4 regions of the Thauera sedimentorum genome follow, and region 1 is predicted to be linked to each of the others. Evidence: predicted binding sites of a transcription regulator. Region 1 holds the regulator's gene; each other region holds the start of a gene.
The links. Region 1 encodes sigma-54, which starts transcription at its own class of promoters, with help from an activator protein. Its sites were predicted from a motif close to TGGCACGCTTNCTGCTNA; they were not measured.

Region 1 (5,099 bases):
GCGACCCGCGAGTCCTCCACCACCAGCACGCGGTAGCGCTCCTGCTCTTCGGTCTGGATCAGGTCGAGCAGGCGGTTGACCACCATGGACGGCTGTTCGTCGTCGGGGATGGCCACGTCGATGCCGGCGCGCATCAGCGCCACTATGGGGTCGATGACCGAGGCCACGCCGAGATAGAACAGCTGGCTGGCGGGACAGGCCTTGCGGCAGGCTTCGATGCGGGCCAGCTCGGCGGCCTCGGCGGTACTGCCCGCGGGAATGAACAGCACCGCGAGCGGTGCCTCGCCGGGCTCGACTTCGCCTTCGGCGTCCCAGCCCATGCGCAGGACGCGGAAGCCGAAGTAGTTGAGCTGACGCTGCAGGCCGTCGGCCACGTCCTCGCGGTCCGCCGCGGCCACGATCCATACGCTGCGCGGCCGGTGCCATTCGAGGTCGCGCGCCGGCGCCTTCTCCTCGGCCCGGCGCACCGGGACGCTGGGCTGCGAGGTGGCGATCGAGCCGAACAGCGCGTCGATCTGGCGCTGCAGCGCCACCATCTCCTGCGGGCGCATCGGATGGGAGCCCGCGTCGCCGATGCGGGCGAGAACGGCGTTTTCCAGCCCTTCACACAGCCGGCTCAGGCCGGGCAGGCGCAGGCGGGCGAAGTGTTCGGCGAGGCTGTTGACCGCCACGGCGAACTCGATGAACTGCTCGAGCTGGCCGTCGGCAACGTACTGCTCCCAACGGGTGCGCAGGGCGTACAGGCGGTCGTCGAACGGGTGGGGCGGCAGGGCGGTCATCGCGCGACTGTGTTTGCGGCAATCGGCAATTATGTGGCATGACGGCCGCGTACACAATCGTGCAGCGCAGCGAAGCAGCCTGGCCGGCCATCGGGCCGTCCGGGAGCGAGCCGCTCAGTCGGGCAGATCGCATGCCAGGGCGCGGCTTTGCCGGTCGATGAACTCCTGGGTGGAGTCGATGCCGCGCAACTGCAGGATGGTGGAACGCACCGCGGCCTCGAGCAGCACCGCGAGGTTGCGCCCGGCGGCCACCGGCAGGATGACCCGCGGCACCTGCACGCCCAGCACGTCCTGCACCTCCTGGTGCAGGGGCAGGCGCGAAGGGTCGTCCTGGCCGGGCTGGCGGCGTTCCAGGTGGCAGACCAGGCGCAGGCGCATCTTCCGCCGGCAGGCGGTCTCGCCGAAGATGGTGCGGATGTTGAGGATGCCCAGCCCGCGCACCTCGATGAAGTCCTGCAGCAGTTCGGGGCAGCGCCCTTCCAGCACGGTGGGAGCGATGTGCGAGAACTCGACGATGTCGTCGGCCACCAGGCCGTGGCCGCGCGAGATCAGCTCCAGCGCAAGCTCAGACTTGCCGGCCCCCGAGTTGCCGGTGATGAACACGCCCAGGCCGAGCACGTCCATGAACACGCCGTGCAGGGAGACCTTCTCCGCCAGCTGGCGCGACAGGTACTGGCGGAGCTGGTCGACCACGCCGGCCGAGGGCTGCGGCGTGGTGAACAGCGCCACGCCGATGTTCTCGCACAGCCCGTGGAGCAGGCCGGGAATCTCGCAGCCGTCGGCCACCACGATCGCGGGCGGGCGGGCGGCGAGGATCTCGTTGAGGTGATGGGCGATCTTCTCGCGCGACTGGCGGCGCGCCCAGGCGAGCTCCGCGGCCCCCAGGATCTGCAGGCGCTGCGGGTGGATGAGGTTGAGGTGGCCGACCAGGTCGGCGGGCCAGATGCGCTCTTCGGAAACGGCGATCGCGGTGTCCAGCGCGCCGCAGACGTGGGTCAGCGCGAGGCGTTGGCGCAGCGACTCATACAGCCGCGCGACGCTCGTCTGTCGCATGGGGTCCCCAGCTGGCGAACAGGGCATGGATGGTGGCCGGGTCGGGTGCGTTCTGCAGTTCCTCGCGGAAGGCGCGGTCGCTGAACATCTGGGCCAGTTCGGAGAGCAGTTGCAGATGGGTCTCGTTGGCTTGCTCCGGGACCAGCAGGATGAACAGCAGGTTCACCGGGCGGCCGTCGGGGGCGTCGAACTGTACCGGGGTGGCGAGCCGGAAGAAGGCGCCGGCCGCTTCCTGCAGGCCCTTGATGCGGCCGTGAGGAATGGCGATGCCCTGCCCCAGCCCGGTCGAACCGAGGCGTTCGCGGGAGAACAGACTGTCGAACACCACGCTGCGCGCGATGCCCTGATGGTTCTCGAACAGCAGCCCGGCTTGCTCGAACACGCGCTTCTTGCTGCTCGCGTCGAGGTCGATGACCACGTTGGACAGGGGGAGGAGTTGGGCGATCAGGCTCATTGGGTCAAGCCCCGCGCGGCACAGGACCGCAGGGTGCCGCGCGGGCGGGGGCGGTCGGGTGTCGGTTGGCGACGCGGTTCGGAAAACGCGCGAATTATACCCACACCCTAGGCCGAAAGAAGTAGTGAAGGGATCACAGCTCGCTGTTCTGGTGCTTCAGCGCTTCGTGATTGTGCTCCTGGACCTTCTGCTTGTGCTTCTGGACCTGGCGGTCGAGCTTGTCGGTCATCGCGTCGATCGCGGCATACATGTCGCCATCGTGGGCTTCGACGAAGATGTCCTTGCCGCGCGTGTGCAGGGTGACTTCCGCCTTCTGGTCGAGCTTTTCCACCGACAGGATCACTCCGACGCTGGTGACGTTGTCGAAGTGGCGAATGACGCGGTCCAGCTTCGAGCTCACGTAGTCGCGGATGGCCGGGGTGACTTCGACATGATGCCCGGTGATGGTGAGATTCATGATGACTCCTCTTTTTCAGATCAGATCGTCTTGCGCATACTGACCGGCGGGATATTGAGCGATTCGCGGTATTTGGCGATGGTGCGCCGCGCGACGACGATACCCTGCTGGCCCAACAGATCGGCAATCTTGGCGTCGGACAGGGGCTTCTTTCTGTCTTCGGCATCCACCAGCTGGCGAATCAGCGCGCGAATCGCAGTGGAGGATGCCGCCCCACCGGTATCGGTGGCGACGTGACTGCCGAAAAAATACTTGAGCTCGAACACCCCCCTGGGCGTGGCCATGAATTTCTGGGTGGTGACCCGCGACACGGTGGATTCGTGCAGTTCCAACTGGTCCGCGATCTCGCGCAGCGTGAGCGGGCGCATCGCCACCTCCCCATGATCGAAGAACTGTCGCTGCTGGTCAACGATGGCCTGGGAGACGCGCAGGATGGTGTCGAAGCGCTGCTGCACGTTCTTGATCAGCCAGCGCGCCTCCTGCAGCTGCCCGGTCAGGCCGCCGCCGTTGCCGCGGTTCTGCTGCAGGATCTGCGCGTACAGCGCGTTGATGCGCAGCTTGGGCATGGCCTCGGGGTTGAGGCTCACGGTCCAGTGGCCGCGCAGCTTGCGCACCACCACGTCGGGGATCACGTAGCGGGTTTCCTGCGCGGCGTAGCGCGAGCCCGGGTGCGGGTCCAGACTGCAGATCAGCGCATGGGCCGCGCGCAGCGCGTCGTCGTCGCAGGACAGCAGGCGCTTGAGCTTGACGAAATTGCGCTCGGCGAGCAGTTCCAGGTGGTGGTCGACGATGCGCAGCGCCAGGTCGCGCGTGGTGTCCGCGGGCGTGGCGCGCAGCTGCAGGCTCAGGCATTCCTGCGGGGTGCGCGCGCCGATGCCGGCAGGCTCCAGGTTCTGCACATGGCGCAGCGCGATGCTCAGGTCGTCCAGATCGAGGTCGAGCTCCTCCGGCAGCAGCGGCAGCAGTTCTTCCAGCGACTGGTGCAGATAGCCGTCGTCGTCGAGCGCCTCGATGATGAAGCGCACCAGGGCGCGGTCGCGGTCGGTCAGCGGGGAGAGCGCGACCTGCTGGTCGAGGTGGTCGCGCAGCGAGGTTTCGGCGGCCTGGAACTCCTGGAAATCGACGTCGTCGTCATCGTCGCGGCGGGTGCTGCCGCTGCCCGCGGCGCTCAGCCATTCACCGGCCTCGTCATAGCTCGCGGCATCGTGCTCGGGCGCCTCCTCGCGCCCGCCTTCGCCGCCCTCGGCCGCAGCCGGCGCTTCGGCGGTGCTGCTGGCCGGCGCGCTGCCGATCGGCTGCGCGGCGCCGAACTCGCTGCCGTCGCCGTCCTCGCGCTCGAGCATGGGGTTCTCCAGCAGGAAGCGCTCGATCTCCTGGTTCAGCTCGATGGTGGACAGCTGCAGCAGCTTGATCGACTGCTGCAGTTGCGGGGTGAGCGTGAGGTGCTGCGAGAGCTTGAGCTGGAGGGTCGGTTTCATGCTGGTGTCGCTGGCGCTCAGAGGCGGAAGTGTTCGCCGAGATAGACCTGGCGCACGCGCTCGTCGCGCACGATCTGGTCGGGCTGGCCGCTGGCGAGCACCCGGCCTTCGCTGATGATGTAGGCGCGGTCGCAGATGCCCAGCGTCTCGCGCACGTTGTGATCGGTGATCAGCACGCCGATGCCGCGCTGCTTGAGGAAGCGGATGATCTTCTGGATGTCGAGCACCGCAATCGGGTCCACGCCGGCGAAGGGCTCGTCGAGCAGGATCAGCCGCGGGTCGGTGGCCAGTGCGCGGGCGATCTCGCAGCGCCGGCGTTCGCCGCCGGAAAGCGACACCGCCATGCTGTCGCGCAGGTGGGCAATGTTCAGTTCGTCGAGCAGGGTTTCCAGGCGCTGGTCGATGGCGTCGCGGTCGAGCTTCTGCAGTTCCAGCACCGCGCGGATGTTCTCCTCCACGGTGAGCTTGCGGAACACGCTCATCTCCTGCGGCAGGTAGGACAAGCCGCGGCGCGCTCGCTCGTGGATCGGCAGGTGGGTCAGGCGGGCGTCGTCGAGGGTGATCTCGCCGCCATCGGCGCGTACCAGGCCGACGATCATGTAGAAACAGGTGGTCTTGCCCGCGCCGTTGGGCCCCAGCAGGCCGACGACCTCGCCGCCGTCGACCGTGAAGCCGACGTCGTGCACGACGGTGCGTGCCTTGTAGCGTTTCTGCAGTCCTTCAACCTTCAGCAGACTCATCCGGGGTCTCTTTCAACAGCTTGCGGATTACCGCGGCGGCAAAGCCGCGACCTTGCAGGAAGCGCGCCTGGCGCGCCCATTCGCGCGCATCGGCCGGCGCCTGGCCGAACTTCGCCCGCCACACGCGACGCGCGCGGT
Region 2 (5,099 bases), on a different contig from region 1:
CACTGGGGGCATGCGGCCCTGGTGCTGGGTCTGCTCGGCTTGGGGCTGTACATGGTCGACCTGCCCAAGGGTGCCGGACGCAGCTCCGCCATCGCCTGGCACAAGTCCTTCGGCATCCTCGCCCTGCTGCTGGTGGCCGCCCGCATCGCCTGGCGCCGTTTGCACCCGCCGCCGGAGGATGCGCGGCTGGATGGCACCCAACGCCGCCTGGCCGACGCCGGCCACCGCCTGCTCTGCCTGCTGCTGGTGCTCACCCCGCTGGCGGGTTACCTGTCGAGCAGTTTCACCAAGTACCCGATGCGCGCCTTCGGCCTGTCCATACCCAAGGCAGGCTGGCCCGACGAGGCCATCAACGCATTCTTCAACGGCGCGCACGCCGTGCTTGCCTGGAGTCTTGCCGCGCTGATCGCCGCGCACATCGCGGCGGTCGTGCTGCACGCCTTGCAGGGCAGGACGGTGCTCCATCGCATGCTCCCGGGACATCGCCCGGACTGAGCGTCCATCGCAGCTGTATCGTTTCGGCACACCTGCTCCATTCCGGAGCAGGTGCGTGATCCCTCGTCTTTTCCGGAACCCCGGCGAGAGGGAGCGCGCATCTTCCGCGCCATCGCGCAGCTGATCATGCTGCGCAGCCCTTCGAACCGGCCTCAGACGAGGCCGGCGGCTTCCAGAGCCGCCCATTCGTCATCGGTGAACAGCCGTGAACTGGCATGGAAGGCCATGCCTTCCGGCCCCTCCAACGAGAAGTTGTCGCCGACGCCGGGGCGCGCATCGATGATCAGCTGGGTGTGCTTGACGTAGTCGTAGTGCGAACCCCCAACATAGACCGGACTGCCGCCGATTTCGCCGAGCAACACGTCGGTCGGCGCCACGGCGAACTCGCCGCGCGCGAAGCAATTGGGCGCACTGCCGTCGCAGCAGCCGCCCGACTGGATGAACAGCACCGGCCCGTGCTTGGCGACCAGCCGCTCGATCAGGGCCAGCGCTGCCGGCGTGGCAAGGACACGTTCGACCATGGGAACTCTCCTGCGCTTTGCGCGGCGCGGAGCCGCGCAAACCAAAAAAAATGGGCGGCCCCATCAGGCCGCCCGTGAAATCTCCCACGAGGAGGGAGAGGGAGAACAACCGTGGCCCGCAGCGGCCGCCGTGGTCCGCTGCGGACTGCCGTCACCGGCTCAGAAGAAGCCGAGCGCGTTCGGGCTGTAGCTGACCAGCAGGTTCTTGGTCTGCTGGTAGTGGTCGAGCATGACCTTGTGCGTCTCGCGGCCGATGCCCGACTCCTTGTAGCCACCGAAGGCGGCGTGCGCCGGGTAGGCGTGATAGCAGTTGGTCCACACCCGGCCGGCCTGGATGGCGCGGCCCATGCGGTAGGCGCGACTGCCGTCGCGGGTCCACACCCCGGCGCCCAGGCCGTACAGGGTGTCGTTGGCAATGGCCAGCGCTTCGGCCTCGTCCTTGAAGGTGGTCACCGCCAGCACCGGGCCGAAGATCTCCTCCTGGAAGATGCGCATCTTGTTGTGACCCTTGAACAGGGTCGGCTCGATGTAGTAGCCCTCGGCCAGTTCACCGGCCATCTTCGCGCGCTCGCCACCGATCAGCACCTGGGCGCCCTCTTCCTTGCCCAGCGCGAGATAGGTCTGGATCTTGTCCATCTGCATCTGCGAGGCCTGCGCGCCCATCATGCTGTCGGTGTCCAGCGGGCTGCCGCGCTTGATCGCCGCGACGCGGGGCAGCGCACGCTCCATGAACTTCTCGTACACCGACTCCTGGATCAGCGCGCGCGACGGGCAGGTGCACACCTCGCCCTGGTTGAAGGCGAACAGCACCAGGCCTTCGATGGCCTTGTCGAAGAACTCGTCGTCGGCGTTGGCGATGTCCTCGAAGAACACGTTGGGCGACTTGCCGCCGAGTTCCAGGGTAGCCGGAATCAGGTTGTTGGCTGCGGCCTGGGCGATCACCCGGCCGGTGGCGGTGGAGCCGGTGAAGGCGATCTTGGCGATGCGCTTGCTGGTCGCCAGCGGCATGCCGGCCTCGCGGCCGTAGCCGTTGACCACGTTGAGCACGCCCGGGGGCAGCAGGTCGGCGATCAGCTCGACCAGCACCAGGATGCTCACCGGGGTGGATTCGGCCGGCTTGAGCACCACGCAGTTGCCCGCACCCAGCGCCGGCGCCAGCTTCCACGCGGCCATCAGGATGGGGAAGTTCCACGGGATGATCTGGCCGACTACGCCCAGCGGCTCATGGAAGTGATAGGCGATGGTGTTGTGGTCGATCTCCGACAGGCTGCCTTCCTGCGAGCGCAGGCAACCGGCGAAGTAGCGGAAGTGGTCCACCGACAGCGGGATGTCGGCGTTCAGGGTTTCGCGGATCGCCTTGCCGTTATCCACGGTCTCGGCGTAGGCCAGCATCTCCAGGTTCTGTTCGATGCGGTCGGCGATCTTGAGCAGGATGTTGGCACGCTCGGCGGCGGGCGTCTTGGCCCAGCCGTCGGCGGCGGCGTGCGCGGCGTCCAGCGCCAGCTCGACGTCTTCCTCGGTCGAGCGCGCGGCCTGGGTGTACGGCTTGCCGGTGATCGGAGTGACTACGTCGAAATACTGACCTTTCACCGGCGCGACGAACTTGCCGTTGATGAAGTTGTCGTAGCGGGTCTTGTATTGAACCTTGGCGCCTGCAGTGCCGGGCAATTCGTACAGCATGAGATCTCCTCCTGTTCCGGTTTATCATGACGTCAAACGCGTCGCAGCCTCTTCTGCATATGCCGTGCCAGCACCGCCAGCGGCTTCGCCCCATGAAGCACCAATCCTTCCTCATCAATGATTTGCGCACCCATGGCGGCCACTGCCGCTCGGCCGGCCGGCCTCGCACGGGAACCGGGGTGTCACGTTTTTGCACACCTGCCCCGACGGCCGCTGCTCCGTATCACGACAAGGGCCCGGCAGGCGCAGCGCAAGGGGGCCGCAACACCGCGCCGGGCGGGCGTTTGCAGCCCGCAACGGAACCGGCGGGCGGGGATCTCCTCGGCATGATTCATGCATCGGTTTCGTCATGAACCCCGCACTACCCCGTGACCCCCCCGGGCGCGAGCTGCTCGCCTCCTGGGAACGCAGCAAGGCGTACGGCCTCACCGCCGACCAGCCCCTGCCCGACGCCACCCTGGCGCGCGTGGCGCTGGATGAACGACTGGAGGCGAACGCCCGCCTGCTGACCTTTTCCCGTCCGGTTCTGGAGAACCTCTACCGCCAGATCGGCAGCCCGGCCTCGACCGTGCTGCTCGCGGACCAGGAAGGCATGATCCTGTCCGCAGTGGGCGACACCGCCTTCCTCGACCGTGCCGCGCGCGTGGCGCTCGGCCCCGGCGCATGCTGGAGCGAGGCCGAGAAGGGCACCAACGCCATCGGCACCGCGCTGCAAGCGGGCCGCACGGTGGCCGTGCTCGGCGAGGAGCACTTCCTGCGGCGCAACCACTTCCTGAACTGCGTGGCCACCCCCATCCTCGCCCCGGGCGGTGGCGTGCTGGGCATCCTCGACGTGTCCACCGACGCGCGCGCCGACATCTCGCATGCGGACGCCCTGCTGCGCACCACCGCCGAACTCATCGAGCACCAGCTGATCCAGAGCCTGGACGACGGCTTCATGATCCTGCGTTTCCATCACCGCGCGGAGCTGCTCGGCAGCCCGCTAGAGGCGCTGATGGTGTTCGACGAGGACGGCTGCCTGATCGCCAGCAACCGCGCCGCGCGCAGCCTGCTGGCACTGGACCCCGCCCATCCGGTGGCCTTCAGTGACGACTGCTTCGCCACGCCGTGGCCGGGGCTGGTGGGCTGGGCGGCGCTGCAGCAGAACACCCCGTTTCCGCTGCGCAGCCTGCGCGGCCACACCTATGTTTCGCGCGCCACCCTGGCCCAGCGCCGCCCGCGCATGGCGAGCCGCCCCATCGTCAAGGACAGCGCGCGACTGTCGCAGCTCGACGCGATGCGCCTGGGCGACGCCCGGCTGGCAGCTGTGCTCGACCATGTCGCAGGCACCGCCCGCGAGCGCACGCCGCTGCTCATCGAAGGCGAAACCGGGAGCGGCAAGACCCATCTCGCGCGCGCCGTTCACCACGATCACGACGGCGCCGATGTGCCGCTGGTCACCCTCGACTGCCCCACGCTGGCCACCGGCGAGGCAGGCAGGCGGGAGGCGACGGCCGCCATCGCCCAGGCCGCGGGCGGCACCTTGCTGCTGAAGGAGATCGGCGCCCTGCCCGTCGCCCTGCAGGCCATGCTGGTCCGGCGTAGCGCCGACACCGACGGCGCGCGCCTGGTGGCCACCACCACCACGCCGGTGCACGATCTGGAGGCGCGGCAAGCGTTCGCCCGCGCCGACTTCGACGCCCACCGCGGCAGCACGGTCACGATCCCGCCACTGCGCGCGCGCAGCGACTTCGACGCGCTGGTGCGCCTGTTCGTGCGCGAATCCAGCACCGAGCGCAACATCTACGTCTGCCCCGACGCCCTCGCCCGCCTGCGCCAGCACGCCTGGCCGGGCAACCTGCGCGAGCTGCGCAACCAGTTGCGCCTGATCCTCGCGCTGATGGGCGACGAGGCCAACCAGCTGTGCCCCGAGGACATCCCCCCCGAGCTGTTCGACGAGGACGCACCGGGCAAGGGCTGACCTCGCCCGGCGCCGCGCCCTGCCGGTCGTGCCGCACAGGGCGTCGGCGCGAAAACGCCCTCGGCAGAGGGCGCGGGGCGGAAAGTCCGGGGCTTCCGGAGAACGCTCAGAACCGCCCGCCCGCCTTGCCGAACTCGTAGCGCACGCCGATCCACGCCGCACGGGGCGCGCCCGGAGCGACCAGCGCGGAGAACTCGTCGTCGCCGCCCATGAAGGTGCCGTCGGCTTCGAAGAAGGTCTCGCCCAGCATGCCAACGGTGTGGTACTTCCTGTCGAACAGGTTGTTGACCCGGGCGAACAGCTGCCAGCCGGTCTTGCCGAAGCTGTAGCGCGTATCCAGGTTCACAACCGTGTAGCCGCTCACCTTGCCGCCGGCGCCCTGGTGGTCGTTGTTCTCGTTGCCGTGCGAATACTGGCTGGAGAAGGCCACGATGTTGGCGCCG
Region 3 (5,099 bases), on a different contig from region 1:
GGCGCTCGGGGGAAACACGCGCAGTACGGGCCAGGAACTCGGCAATGTTCATCGGACACACTCCGGGAAGCTGACGATGCAGGCACCCATCGCAGGTCTCCTCGATTGTTGTCTGCGAGGGCGACATTCTAAGAACGCCGGCGACGCGAGCACAGTCGCAGGGCTACCCTAGCGTAGGACTACGTAAGGGCTTCCCCGTACCGGCCACGCACCTGCATGCACGAGGACACCCCGCTCGCCGGCGAGACGATCCCGAGACTTGCCGGCGTGCGCTGAACCCGCTCAGTCCTGCCAGGGCGGCTGACGGAAGGCTTCGACCAGGTAGTCGATCATCAGGCGGACCTTGGGCGCGACGAACCTGCGCGTCGGATACAGCGCGTGGATGCCCAGCTCGATGGCGCGATACTGCGGCAGCACCTCCACCAGGGAGCCGTCGCGCAAGGCCTCGTGCACCAGGAAGCTGGGCTGCAGGATCAGCCCCTGCCCGGCGAGCGCGCCGGCCAGGCAGGTATCGCCGTTGTTGCTGCGCAGACAGGGCCGGGTGTGCACCCGCAGTTCGCCCTCGGGGCCGTCGAAACGCCACTCATCGCCCAGGGCCCAGTAGCTGTAGGCAAGCACGCGATGCCGCGCCAGTTCGGACGGATGGACCGGCGTGCCGGCCTCGCGCAGATAGGCCGGCGAGGCGCAGAGGATCACGCGGGTACGCGCGAGCTGGCGGCCGATCAGGCTGGAAGGCGGCAGGCTGGCGATGCGTATCGCCAGGTCATAGCCCTCTTCCACCAGGTCCACCACCCGGTCCGACAGGCTCACGTCCAGCGACACCCGCGGATGGCGCGCGATGAAGCCGCCCCACAGCGGGGCCAGGTGGCGGACACCGAAGGTGACCGGGGCGTTGATCTTCAGCACGCCCACCGCCTCACCCGCACGTGCGGTGATCTCGGCCTCGGCTTCATCCACGCCGGCCAGCAGTTCCCGGCAGCGGGCGTCGAAGATCTCGCCCTCGGCGGTCAGCGACAGCTTGCGCGTGGTCCGGTGCAGCAGGCGCACCCCGAGCCGCGCCTCCAGTTCGGCGACATGGCGGGACACCGCGGGCTTGGACAGGCCCAGCGCCTCGGCGGCGCCGACGAAACTGCCGGCGTCGACCACCGTGACGAAGCTGCGCATCTCGAGGAGCTTGTTCATTTGTATCGCTCAGCGAAACAGTGAATGAGATTTTTACGAGTTTATCTCTGACACCTCACTTCCTATAGTGTCCCTCACCGCCCGCAGCGGCACGACCGGACACAAGGAGCCCGCCCCATGAACCGCCTGCCCACCCTGTTCGTCTCGCACGGCGCCCCGACCTACGCACTCGAGCCCGGCCTGGCCGGCGCCCAGCTGGCGGCGGCGGCCGCCCGCCTGCCGCGCCCCGAGGCGGTGCTGGTGGTGTCGCCCCACTGGATGACGGCGCAGCCGCGCGTCGCCACGACCGCGCAGCCGCAGACCATTCACGACTTCGGCGGATTCGACCCCGCCTTATACGAACTCAGTTACCCCGCCCCCGGCCACCCGGAACTGGCCGAACGGGCCCTCGACCTGCTGCAGGCAGCGGGCTGGGCGGCACAGGCCGACCCACGGCACGGGCTGGACCACGGCGCCTGGGTGCCGCTGCGCCATCTCTATCCGCAGGCCGAGGTTCCGGTCTTCCAGGTCTCCCTGCCCGCCTCGCTCACCGCGGCGGAGGCGCGGGACTACGGAGCCGCGCTCGCACCGCTGGCCGATGAAGGCGTGCTGATCGTCGGCTCAGGGAGCCTCACCCACAACCTCTACGAATTCCGCATGGGCGAGGCGCAGGAGGCCGCCTATGCACGCGAGTTCCAGGACTGGGTGCGCGCCGCGGTCACCGCCGGCGATGGCGACCGCCTGGCCGCCACCCTCGACATCGCGCCGCATGCCCGGCGTGCCCACCCCACGGCGGAGCACTTCCTGCCCCTGCTGGTGGCCTGGGGAGCGGCCCGTCCCCCCCTGCCGGTCACCGTGCTGGCCGGCGGCATCGTGCATGGCGTGCTGTCGATGGAGTCCTACCTGTTCGGCACGGACCTGCAGGGCGCATCGGTCGGGTAGGAGCGGGCTTGCCTGCGATTGCGGCCTTTGCGAAACCGCCGCCGCATCGCGGCCAAGGCCGCTCCTACAGGCGAACAATCGACCGCGGCCACCGACAGCGCGGTAGGAGCGGGCTTGCCCGCGATTCACCGTCCCCACCCCACCCGCGCACGGTTCTGGACTGGAACGCATGCGCCGCGAACCATTGCGGGGCGCAGCGCACCACGTACGGGCATCGTTGCGGTGCATTGCACCTGCACGGTGCGTTGCCGCTCCCAGCATTTGTGCCAAACCATTGATTTGACGCCCATCCGCGCACTGGAACGGTGCTTGCTTTCTCCACCCGGTCTTTTGCTCAGGAGGTGTGATGGAAGCGTTCAAGTCCGGTAGCGACGTGTTGTTCATCCTGCTCGGCGCCATCATGGTGCTCGCCATGCATGCGGGTTTCGCCTTTCTCGAAGTGGGCACGGTGCGCAAGAAAAACCAGGTCAATGCGCTGGTGAAGATCCTGTGCGATTTCGCCATGTCGACCATCGCCTATTTCTTCATCGGTTACGGCGTGGCCTACGGGGTGAGTTTCCTCTCGGGCGCGGAATCGCTGATGGCGAAAAACGGCTACGAGCTGACCAAGTTCTTCTTCCTGCTCACCTTTGCCGCGGCCATTCCGGCGATCATCTCGGGCGGCATCGCCGAGCGCGCCAGGTTCAACCCGCAACTGGCCGCGACCTTCCTGATCGTCGGCCTGGTATACCCCTTCTTCGAGGGCATCGCCTGGAACGGCGGCCTGGGCATCCAGGCCTGGCTGGAGGCCACCTACGGCGTGCCCTTCCACGACTTCGCCGGCTCGGTGGTGGTGCATGCGATGGGCGGCTGGCTGGCGCTGCCCGCGGTGCTGCTGCTCGGACCGCGCCACGGGCGCTATTCCAAGAATGGCGCCATCGCCGCGCATCCGCCCTCCTCGATCCCCTTTCTCGCGCTGGGCGCCTGGATCCTCACCGTGGGCTGGTTCGGCTTCAACGTGATGAGCGCACAGACCCTGGAGAACATCTCCGGCCTGGTGGCGGTGAATTCGCTGATGGCCATGGTCGGCGGCACGCTGGCCGCGCTGGTGGTCGGCAAGAACGACCCGGGCTTCGTGCATAACGGCCCGCTCGCCGGTCTGGTGGCGGTATGCGCCGGCTCCGACCTGATGCACCCGGTCGGTGCGCTGGTGGTCGGTGCGGTGGCCGGCGTGCTCTTCGTGCAGCTGTTCACCCTTACCCAGAACCGCTGGAAGATCGACGACGTGCTCGGCGTGTGGCCCTTGCACGGCCTGTGCGGCGCCTGGGGCGGCATCGCCGCCGGCATCTTCGGCAGCACCGCGCTCGGCGGCCTGGGCGGCGTGGCCTTCATGCCGCAGCTGCTGATGACGCTGATGGGCATCGCCGTGGCGCTGATCGGCGGCTTCGTGGTGTACGGCACCATCCGCGCGATCAGCGGGCTGCGGCTGGACCAGGAACAGGAATACCAGGGCGCGGACCTGTCCATCCACCGCATCACCTCCACGCCGGAGCGCGATCCGAACTGGTAAGGCAGCCCCGTCAGGAAATTGCACGGACGGCGCACCCCGGCGGTGCGCCGTTCCGCGTTATGCGCGTCAGAACACGCCCATCGCCAGCCCGCTTGCCAGCGCCGCACCGAGTTCCTCGCAGCGCTCGCGGTCGGTGGCGCCGATCTGCTTGGGGCGCAGGATCTCTTCCGGCGTCTGCGCGCGGGTGCACACGATCAGCGGCGGCGCCACCTGCCGCAGCCGCCAGCCGGTGGCGATGCGTTCGATCTGGCGGGCGGCATTGCTGCCGTCACTGCCGGCACACACCAGCACGCCGTAGGGCCGGCCATTGATGCGGTCGAGCACCGGGTAATAGCTGCGGTCGAAGAAATCCTTGAGCTGTCCCGAGATGGCGGCGAGGTTCTCGGGGGTGGCGAAGAGGTAGCCGTCCGCGGCGAGCACGTCCTCTCCCCCTGCCTCGCCGGCATGCAGCAGGCGCACCGTCACCGCATCCTCGGCCTCGGCACCCTGCGCCGCGGCCTGCGCCATCTGCAGCGTGCCGCCGGTCATGCTGTGATAGACGATGAGCAGGGTTTTCATGTGCAGCGCCTTGCCGGTGGGCGATGCCCCACCATGCCGCGCCGCGCCGGTCGCGTCAATCCGCCGGGCCAGCGAACGCCCCTCGCCCGCGCGGTGAACGCTTCGTGAACATCCCCTTCAGTCCTCGTTCAGGCGGCGGCTCGCAGTATGGCCCTGCGGTTGCAGCGAATCCGCCAACCCGACTCAAAGGAGATGCCATCATGCGTGCCACTACCCTTATCGCCACCTTGCTCGTTTCGGGCGGCATCATCGCCGCTGGCGCCAGCGTGCTTCCTGCCTTCGCCCAGAGTTCGGCGGCAACGACCACGACCCAGGCCGGCTGGATGAGCCTGCAGGAGGTGCAGGTCAAACTCGAAGCGGGCGGCTATCGCGACTTCGAGAAGATCGAGCGCGAGAAGGACAAGTACGAGGTCAAGGCCACCGACATGCAGGGCCAGCGCGTGGAACTCGACGTCGATCCGATGACCGGCGAGATCCTCAAGACCGAGATCAAGCGCAGCAAGTGATCAGGACGCCGCCGGAGCCCGGCAACGCCAGGCCCCGGCACGCCTGATGCAAGGGAATGAACCGCTCTTTTTTTGATTCCGATGGAACATTTCTGCGCGCCGCACGTTTCATTGGTCAGGACGACGTGATCGTCCGCATTCCACAACCCCGTCAAAGGACACCGACCCCATGAAACCTGCCATCGCAACGCGCATCGCCACCGGCTGCCTCCTGGCCACGCTCGGCGCATTCTCCTACACCGGTGCCGCCGTGGCCGCCGGCAGCCATGACCACGGCTCGGCCGCGGCCATGCTGAAGCTGAACAATGGTGCCAAGTGGGAAACCGACGACGCGCTGCGCTCGGGAATGGAGGCCATCCGCAGCGAAATCGCCCAGGCCCTGC
Region 4 (5,099 bases), 230 kb from region 1:
TGCCGCGGTAGGCGTAGTCGGAGACGATGCTCACGTTCGCGGAGAACGGGCTGTCTTCGGCGAAGGCGGCACCGGAGCCGAGCAGGGCAGCGGCCAGGGCGGAGGCGATGATACGTTTCTGCATGGTTTTCTCCTTGGGAAAAGCGGTTTTGGCACCGCAACATATGCATGCGCCGTGCCAGCTTCTCCTGGAAGGCGAAAAACGCTTACGTTACAAGTAGATGAAGGAGTTTCACGCGCCGTTGGAGGCATGCTGCAAGCCGGCGAATCCGCAGGCGCCGGTTGCGATGCACCCGCTTGGTGCGATGCACCCTGGGGGCGGCACCAAAAGGGCTGCGCATGCACGCCGGCAGAACGAAACAGGGGGTGCCGAAGCACCCCCTGCGCGGGTCGGAGATCCGCCGTCGGTCTTACTTGGTGACGAACTCCGGATAGGCTTCCTGGCCGCACTCGGTCAGGTCGGTGCCTTCATACTCTTCTTCCTCGGTCACGCGGATGCCCATGATGGCCTTGAGCACGCCCCAGACCACCAGGCTGCAGCCGAACACCCACACGAAGATGGTTGCCGCGCCGATCAGCTGGCCGCTGAAGCTGACGTCGCCGTTGGTCACCGGGACCAGCAGCAGGCCGAGCAGGCCGCAGGTACCGTGCACCGAGATGGCGCCGACCGGATCGTCGATCTTCAGCTTGTCGAGGAAAGTGATGGACAGCACCACCAGCACGCCGCCGGCGGCACCGAACAGGGTGGCGAGCAGCGGGGTCGGGGTGGAGGGCTCGGCGGTGATCGCCACCAGGCCGGCCAGCGCGCCGTTGAGTAGCATGGTCAAGTCGGCCTTGCCGAACATCAGCTTGGAGACGATCAGCGCGGCGATCGCGCCACCGGCTGCGGCGGTGTTGGTGTTGAGGAACACCATGGCCACCGAGTTGGCGCTGGCGATGTCGCCCAGCTTCAGCACCGAGCCGCCGTTGAAGCCGAACCAGCCCATCCACAGGATGAAGGTGCCCAGGGTGGCCAGCGGCAGGTTGGCGCCGGGGATGGCACGCACCTCGCCGTTGGGGCCGTACTTGCCCTTACGGGCGCCGAGCAGCAGCACACCGGCCAGCGCAGCAGCCGCACCGGCCATATGCACGATGCCGGAGCCGGCGAAGTCGGAGAAGCCCAGGTCGCCCAGGTTGTACATGCCGAACACGTCGTCGCCGTTCCAGGTCCAGCTGCCTTCCATCGGGTAGATGAAGCCGGTCATGACCACCGCGAACAGCAGGAAGGCCCACAGCTTCATGCGCTCGGCCACCGCGCCGGAGACGATGGACATGGCGGTGGCGACGAACACCACCTGGAAGAAGAAGTCCGAGGCGCCGGAATACACCGAATCGCCGCCGAAGTCGCCTTCGCGCTCGGCGAAGGAGGCGAAGGCCTCATCGACCAGCGAGTCGCCGCCGGCGATGCCCGACAGGAAGATGTCGCCGCCGTACATGATGGCGTAGCCGCACACCAGGTACATGATGCAGGACACGGCGAACAGCGCCACGTTCTTGGTGAGGATCTCCACGGTGTTCTTGGAGCGCACCAGACCGGCTTCCAGCATCGCGAAGCCGGCCGCCATCCACATCACCAGCGCGCCGCACACCAGGAAGTAGAAGGTGTCCATGGCGTACTGCAGCTCGAACACGTGGTTCAGCACGTTGGCCTCTTCGGCCAGGGCCGGGCCGGCCAGGCCTGCGCCGGCCAGGGCCAGCAGGGGGGTCAGGATCTTTTTCATGGACTGTGCTCCCTTACAGCGCGTCGGTACCGGTTTCGCCGGTGCGGATGCGGATGGCTTGCTCGAGGTCGAAGACGAAGATCTTTCCGTCGCCTATCTTTCCGGTGGATGCGGCCTTCTCGATGGCTTCGATGGCCTGGTCGAGGATGTCGGCGCGGATGGCGGCTTCGATCTTGACCTTGGGCAGGAAGTCGACGACGTACTCGGCGCCGCGGTAGAGCTCGGTGTGGCCTTTCTGGCGGCCGAAGCCCTTGACCTCGGTGACGGTGATGCCCTGCACGCCGATGGCCGAGAGCGCCTCGCGCACCTCGTCGAGCTTGAAGGGCTTGATGATCGCAGTGATGAATTTCATGAGCTTCTCCTGTTGCCTGCCGCCGGCAGGGTGACGTTCTTGCACATGGGGGTCTCCCGGTTTCGAGTCACGACGAAGGCCCCGTAGCGGATTCCGTGCCAGAAGATCAAAGAAGCAGTAAAACAGAGACTTAGGTGATCCAGCAGATGTTTGCTGCATTGCAGCGAGGCAATTGCCAGCCCAATCGGGTGCAGATGCACCACAACGGTGCGGAACCTGTTACAAGCTGTGAGCGCCGCTCCCGGTGCCGCCGGGCGCGCGTGCTAAACTTCCGCCCCATTCTCCATCTGCCAGCGAATACGGCCATGAGCACTCCCCGCATCCTCGACGAAATCGGCGCCAAGCTCTCCGAGATCGCCGCCGCGAGTCCTGCGCGAGACATCGAGAAGAACGTGCGTGCCCTGCTCGGCAGCGCCTTCGGCAAGCTCGACCTGGTCACCCGCGAGGAATTCGACGTGCAGCGCGAGGTGCTTGCCCAGACCCGTCGCCGCCTGGCCGAGCTGGAAGCGCGGGTCGCGGAACTCGAGGCCGGCCTCGAAGGGCGCGACAAGCAGGGCTGAACCCCGCGCCACGGCGCTTTGCGCGCTGAATGTCATAGTCATTTTTTGATGCCTTTGGGTTAGACTCCCGGACTTCGTCGATACGGAGTCCGGCATGTCGCTAGCCTTGGTACACGCGCGCGCCCTGGACGGCATGAGCGCGCCCGCGGTGACCGTCGAGGCGCATCTGGCCAACGGCCTGCCGGGTTTCTCGCTGGTCGGCCTGCCCGATGCGGAGGTGCGCGAAGCGCGCGAGCGGGTCCGGGCCGCGGTCGCCACCTCGCAGTTCGAGTACCCGCAGCGGCGCATCACCGTCAATCTCGCCCCGGCCGACCTGCCCAAGGAGGGCGGGCGCTTCGACCTGCCGATCGCCCTCGGCATCCTCGCCGCCTCGCGCCAGGTCGATGGCGCGGCGCTCGCACATCACGAGTTCGTCGGCGAGCTGTCGCTCAGCGGCGAGTTGCGCCCGGTGCGCGGCGCGCTGGCCGCCGCCCTGCGGGCAGGCGAAGCCGGACGGGCGCTGGTGGTGCCGGCCGCCAACGCCGCCGAGGCCGCGCTGGCCCGCCACACCACGGTGCTGCCCGCCGCCAGCCTGCTCGAAGTCTGCGCCCATCTCAACGGCCACCAGGCGCTGTCGCCCCATCATGCCGAGCTGCCGCCGCTGGCGCAGGTCGCCGGACCGGATCTTGCCGAGGTCAAGGGGCAGCACGAGGCGCGCCGCGCGCTCGAGGTGGCCGCTGCCGGTCAGCATTCGCTGCTGATGTACGGCCCGCCCGGCACCGGCAAGTCCATGCTCGCCCGCCGCCTGCCCGGTCTGCTGCCGGAGCTCGACGAGCACCAGGCGCTGGCCTGCGCCGCGCTGCAGTCGCTGGACCGCGGCTTCGATCCGGCCACCTGGCGCCAGCGGCCGATGCGCAGCCCTCACCATTCCGCCTCGGTCGCCGCTCTGGTCGGCGGCGGCAGCAACCCGCGTCCCGGCGAGATCTCGCTGGCTCACAACGGCGTGCTCTTCCTCGACGAACTGCCGGAGTTCGACCGCCGCGCGCTGGAAGCGCTGCGCGAGCCGCTGGAGACCGGCATCGTCACCGTCTCGCGCGCCCGCCGGCGGGTGGTGTTTCCGGCGCACTTCCAGCTGGTGGCGACGATGAACCCCTGCCCCTGCGGCTATGCCGGACACCCGGTGCGGCGCTGCACCTGCACGCCGGACCAGGTGGCGCGCTACCGGGCGCGCCTCTCCGGCCCCTTGCTCGACCGCATCGACCTGCGCGTGGAGGTGCCGGTGCTCGACCAGGACGTGCTGATGGCACGCCCGGCCGGCGAGGCGAGCGCCGCGGTGCGCGAGCGCGTGGCCCGCGCCCAGGCGCTGCAGCACAAGCGCCAGGGCGTGCCCAACAGCCTGCTCGACGAGGCCCAGGTCGAAGCGCACTGCCGTCCCGACGATGCGGCCGCGGCCTTGCTGCGCCAGGCCATCGCGCGCCTGCGGCTGTCGGCGCGGGCCTACCACCGCATCCTGCGGGTGGCCCGCACCGTGGCGGACCTGGCCGGCGCGACCCGCATCGACGCCGCCCACATGGCCGAGGCCGTCCAGTATCGCCGGGGCTTCGACGAAGCCTGAAAACGTGTGAGCGAATCTGCTGCGCGGGCCGATGGCGGCGCCGGCACGGTGGACTACGCTTTCAGTGCGGAGCCGGGAAGATGAAGGCGGCAGGCCCGCAGACCGGAGATCGACAAACGGAGGCGCTCATGGAACGGAAACAGGTGGCAGTCATCGTCGGCGCAGGGCCGGGTCTGGGCTGTGCGCTGGCGCAGCGCTTCGGCAAGGCCTCGATGCATGTGGCGATGGCGCGCCGCCATGCCGGCCGCCTCGACGCGCTGGCCGCCGAATGCTCCGGCATCAACCACGCGGCACGGGCCTACGAGTGCGATGCCACCGACGAAGGCGCGGTCGCCAGGCTGTTCGAGCAGGTCGGGCGCGAGCTCGGCGAGCCGGACCTGGTGGTGTACAACGCCGGCAGCATCCTCCATCGCAGCATCCTGGAAACCGAGGCCGCGGAGTTCGAACAGGCCTGGCGCACCGGCTGCCTGGGCGGCTTCCTGGTGGGACGCGCCGCCGCGCGCGCGATGATGCAGCGCATCGGCCGTGGCGGCCCCGGCGGCACCATCCTGTTCACCGGCGCCACCGCCAGCCTGCGCGGCGGCGCGGGTTTCCACGGCTTCGCGGTCGCCAAGTTCGGCCTGCGCGCACTGGCGCAGAGCATGGCGCGCGAGCTGCAGCCCAAGGGCATCCACGTTGCCCATATCGTCATCGACGGCCGCATCCGCCCGCCGGAAGTGGTCGAGCACCCGGGCGAGACGCCGGATGAGAGCATGCTCGATCCGCACGCCATCGCCGAGGTCTATTACCAGCTCCACACGCAGCCGCGCAGCGCCTGGACGCAGGAACTCGAC

Region 2: exaC (acetaldehyde dehydrogenase ExaC) is a predicted target of sigma-54. The motif match lies at 2,749-2,766, and genes of this name have one in related genera.
Region 3: IAI53_RS04905 (ammonium transporter) is a predicted target of sigma-54. The motif match lies at 2,402-2,419, and genes of this name have one in related genera.
Region 4: glnK (P-II family nitrogen regulator) is a predicted target of sigma-54. The motif match lies at 2,196-2,213, and genes of this name have one in related genera.

What each region holds. Positions count from the first base shown of each region.
Region 1 covers NZ_JACTAH010000002.1:808,259-813,357, forward strand. Annotated here, with positions in the region: gene IAI53_RS13515 (diguanylate cyclase) at 1-779, opposite strand, end outside; gene hprK (HPr(Ser) kinase/phosphatase) at 894-1,832, opposite strand; gene ptsN (PTS IIA-like nitrogen regulatory protein PtsN) at 1,801-2,286, opposite strand; gene hpf (ribosome hibernation-promoting factor, HPF/YfiA family) at 2,420-2,743, opposite strand; gene IAI53_RS13535 (RNA polymerase factor sigma-54) at 2,764-4,221, opposite strand; gene lptB (LPS export ABC transporter ATP-binding protein) at 4,239-4,961, opposite strand; gene recX (recombination regulator RecX) at 4,942-5,099, opposite strand, start outside.
Region 2 covers NZ_JACTAH010000001.1:1,561,054-1,566,152, forward strand. Annotated here, with positions in the region: gene IAI53_RS07035 (cytochrome b) at 1-495, shown strand, start outside; gene IAI53_RS07040 (DUF779 domain-containing protein) at 648-1,016, opposite strand; gene exaC (acetaldehyde dehydrogenase ExaC) at 1,176-2,696, opposite strand; gene IAI53_RS07050 (sigma-54-dependent Fis family transcriptional regulator) at 3,046-4,656, shown strand; gene IAI53_RS07055 (TonB-dependent receptor) at 4,763-5,099, opposite strand, start outside.
Region 3 covers NZ_JACTAH010000001.1:1,080,491-1,085,589, reverse strand. Annotated here, with positions in the region: gene IAI53_RS04920 (class I adenylate-forming enzyme family protein) at 1-52, opposite strand, end outside; gene IAI53_RS04915 (LysR family transcriptional regulator) at 283-1,182, opposite strand; gene IAI53_RS04910 (DODA-type extradiol aromatic ring-opening family dioxygenase) at 1,300-2,103, shown strand; gene IAI53_RS04905 (ammonium transporter) at 2,450-3,652, shown strand; gene IAI53_RS04900 (flavodoxin family protein) at 3,719-4,210, opposite strand; gene IAI53_RS04895 (PepSY domain-containing protein) at 4,411-4,716, shown strand; gene IAI53_RS04890 (hypothetical protein) at 4,886-5,099, shown strand, end outside.
Region 4 covers NZ_JACTAH010000002.1:577,323-582,421, reverse strand. Annotated here, with positions in the region: gene IAI53_RS12535 (TorF family putative porin) at 1-124, opposite strand, end outside; gene IAI53_RS12530 (ammonium transporter) at 411-1,760, opposite strand; gene glnK (P-II family nitrogen regulator) at 1,774-2,112, opposite strand; gene IAI53_RS12520 (accessory factor UbiK family protein) at 2,418-2,672, shown strand; gene IAI53_RS12515 (YifB family Mg chelatase-like AAA ATPase) at 2,767-4,266, shown strand; gene IAI53_RS12510 (SDR family NAD(P)-dependent oxidoreductase) at 4,395-5,099, shown strand, end outside.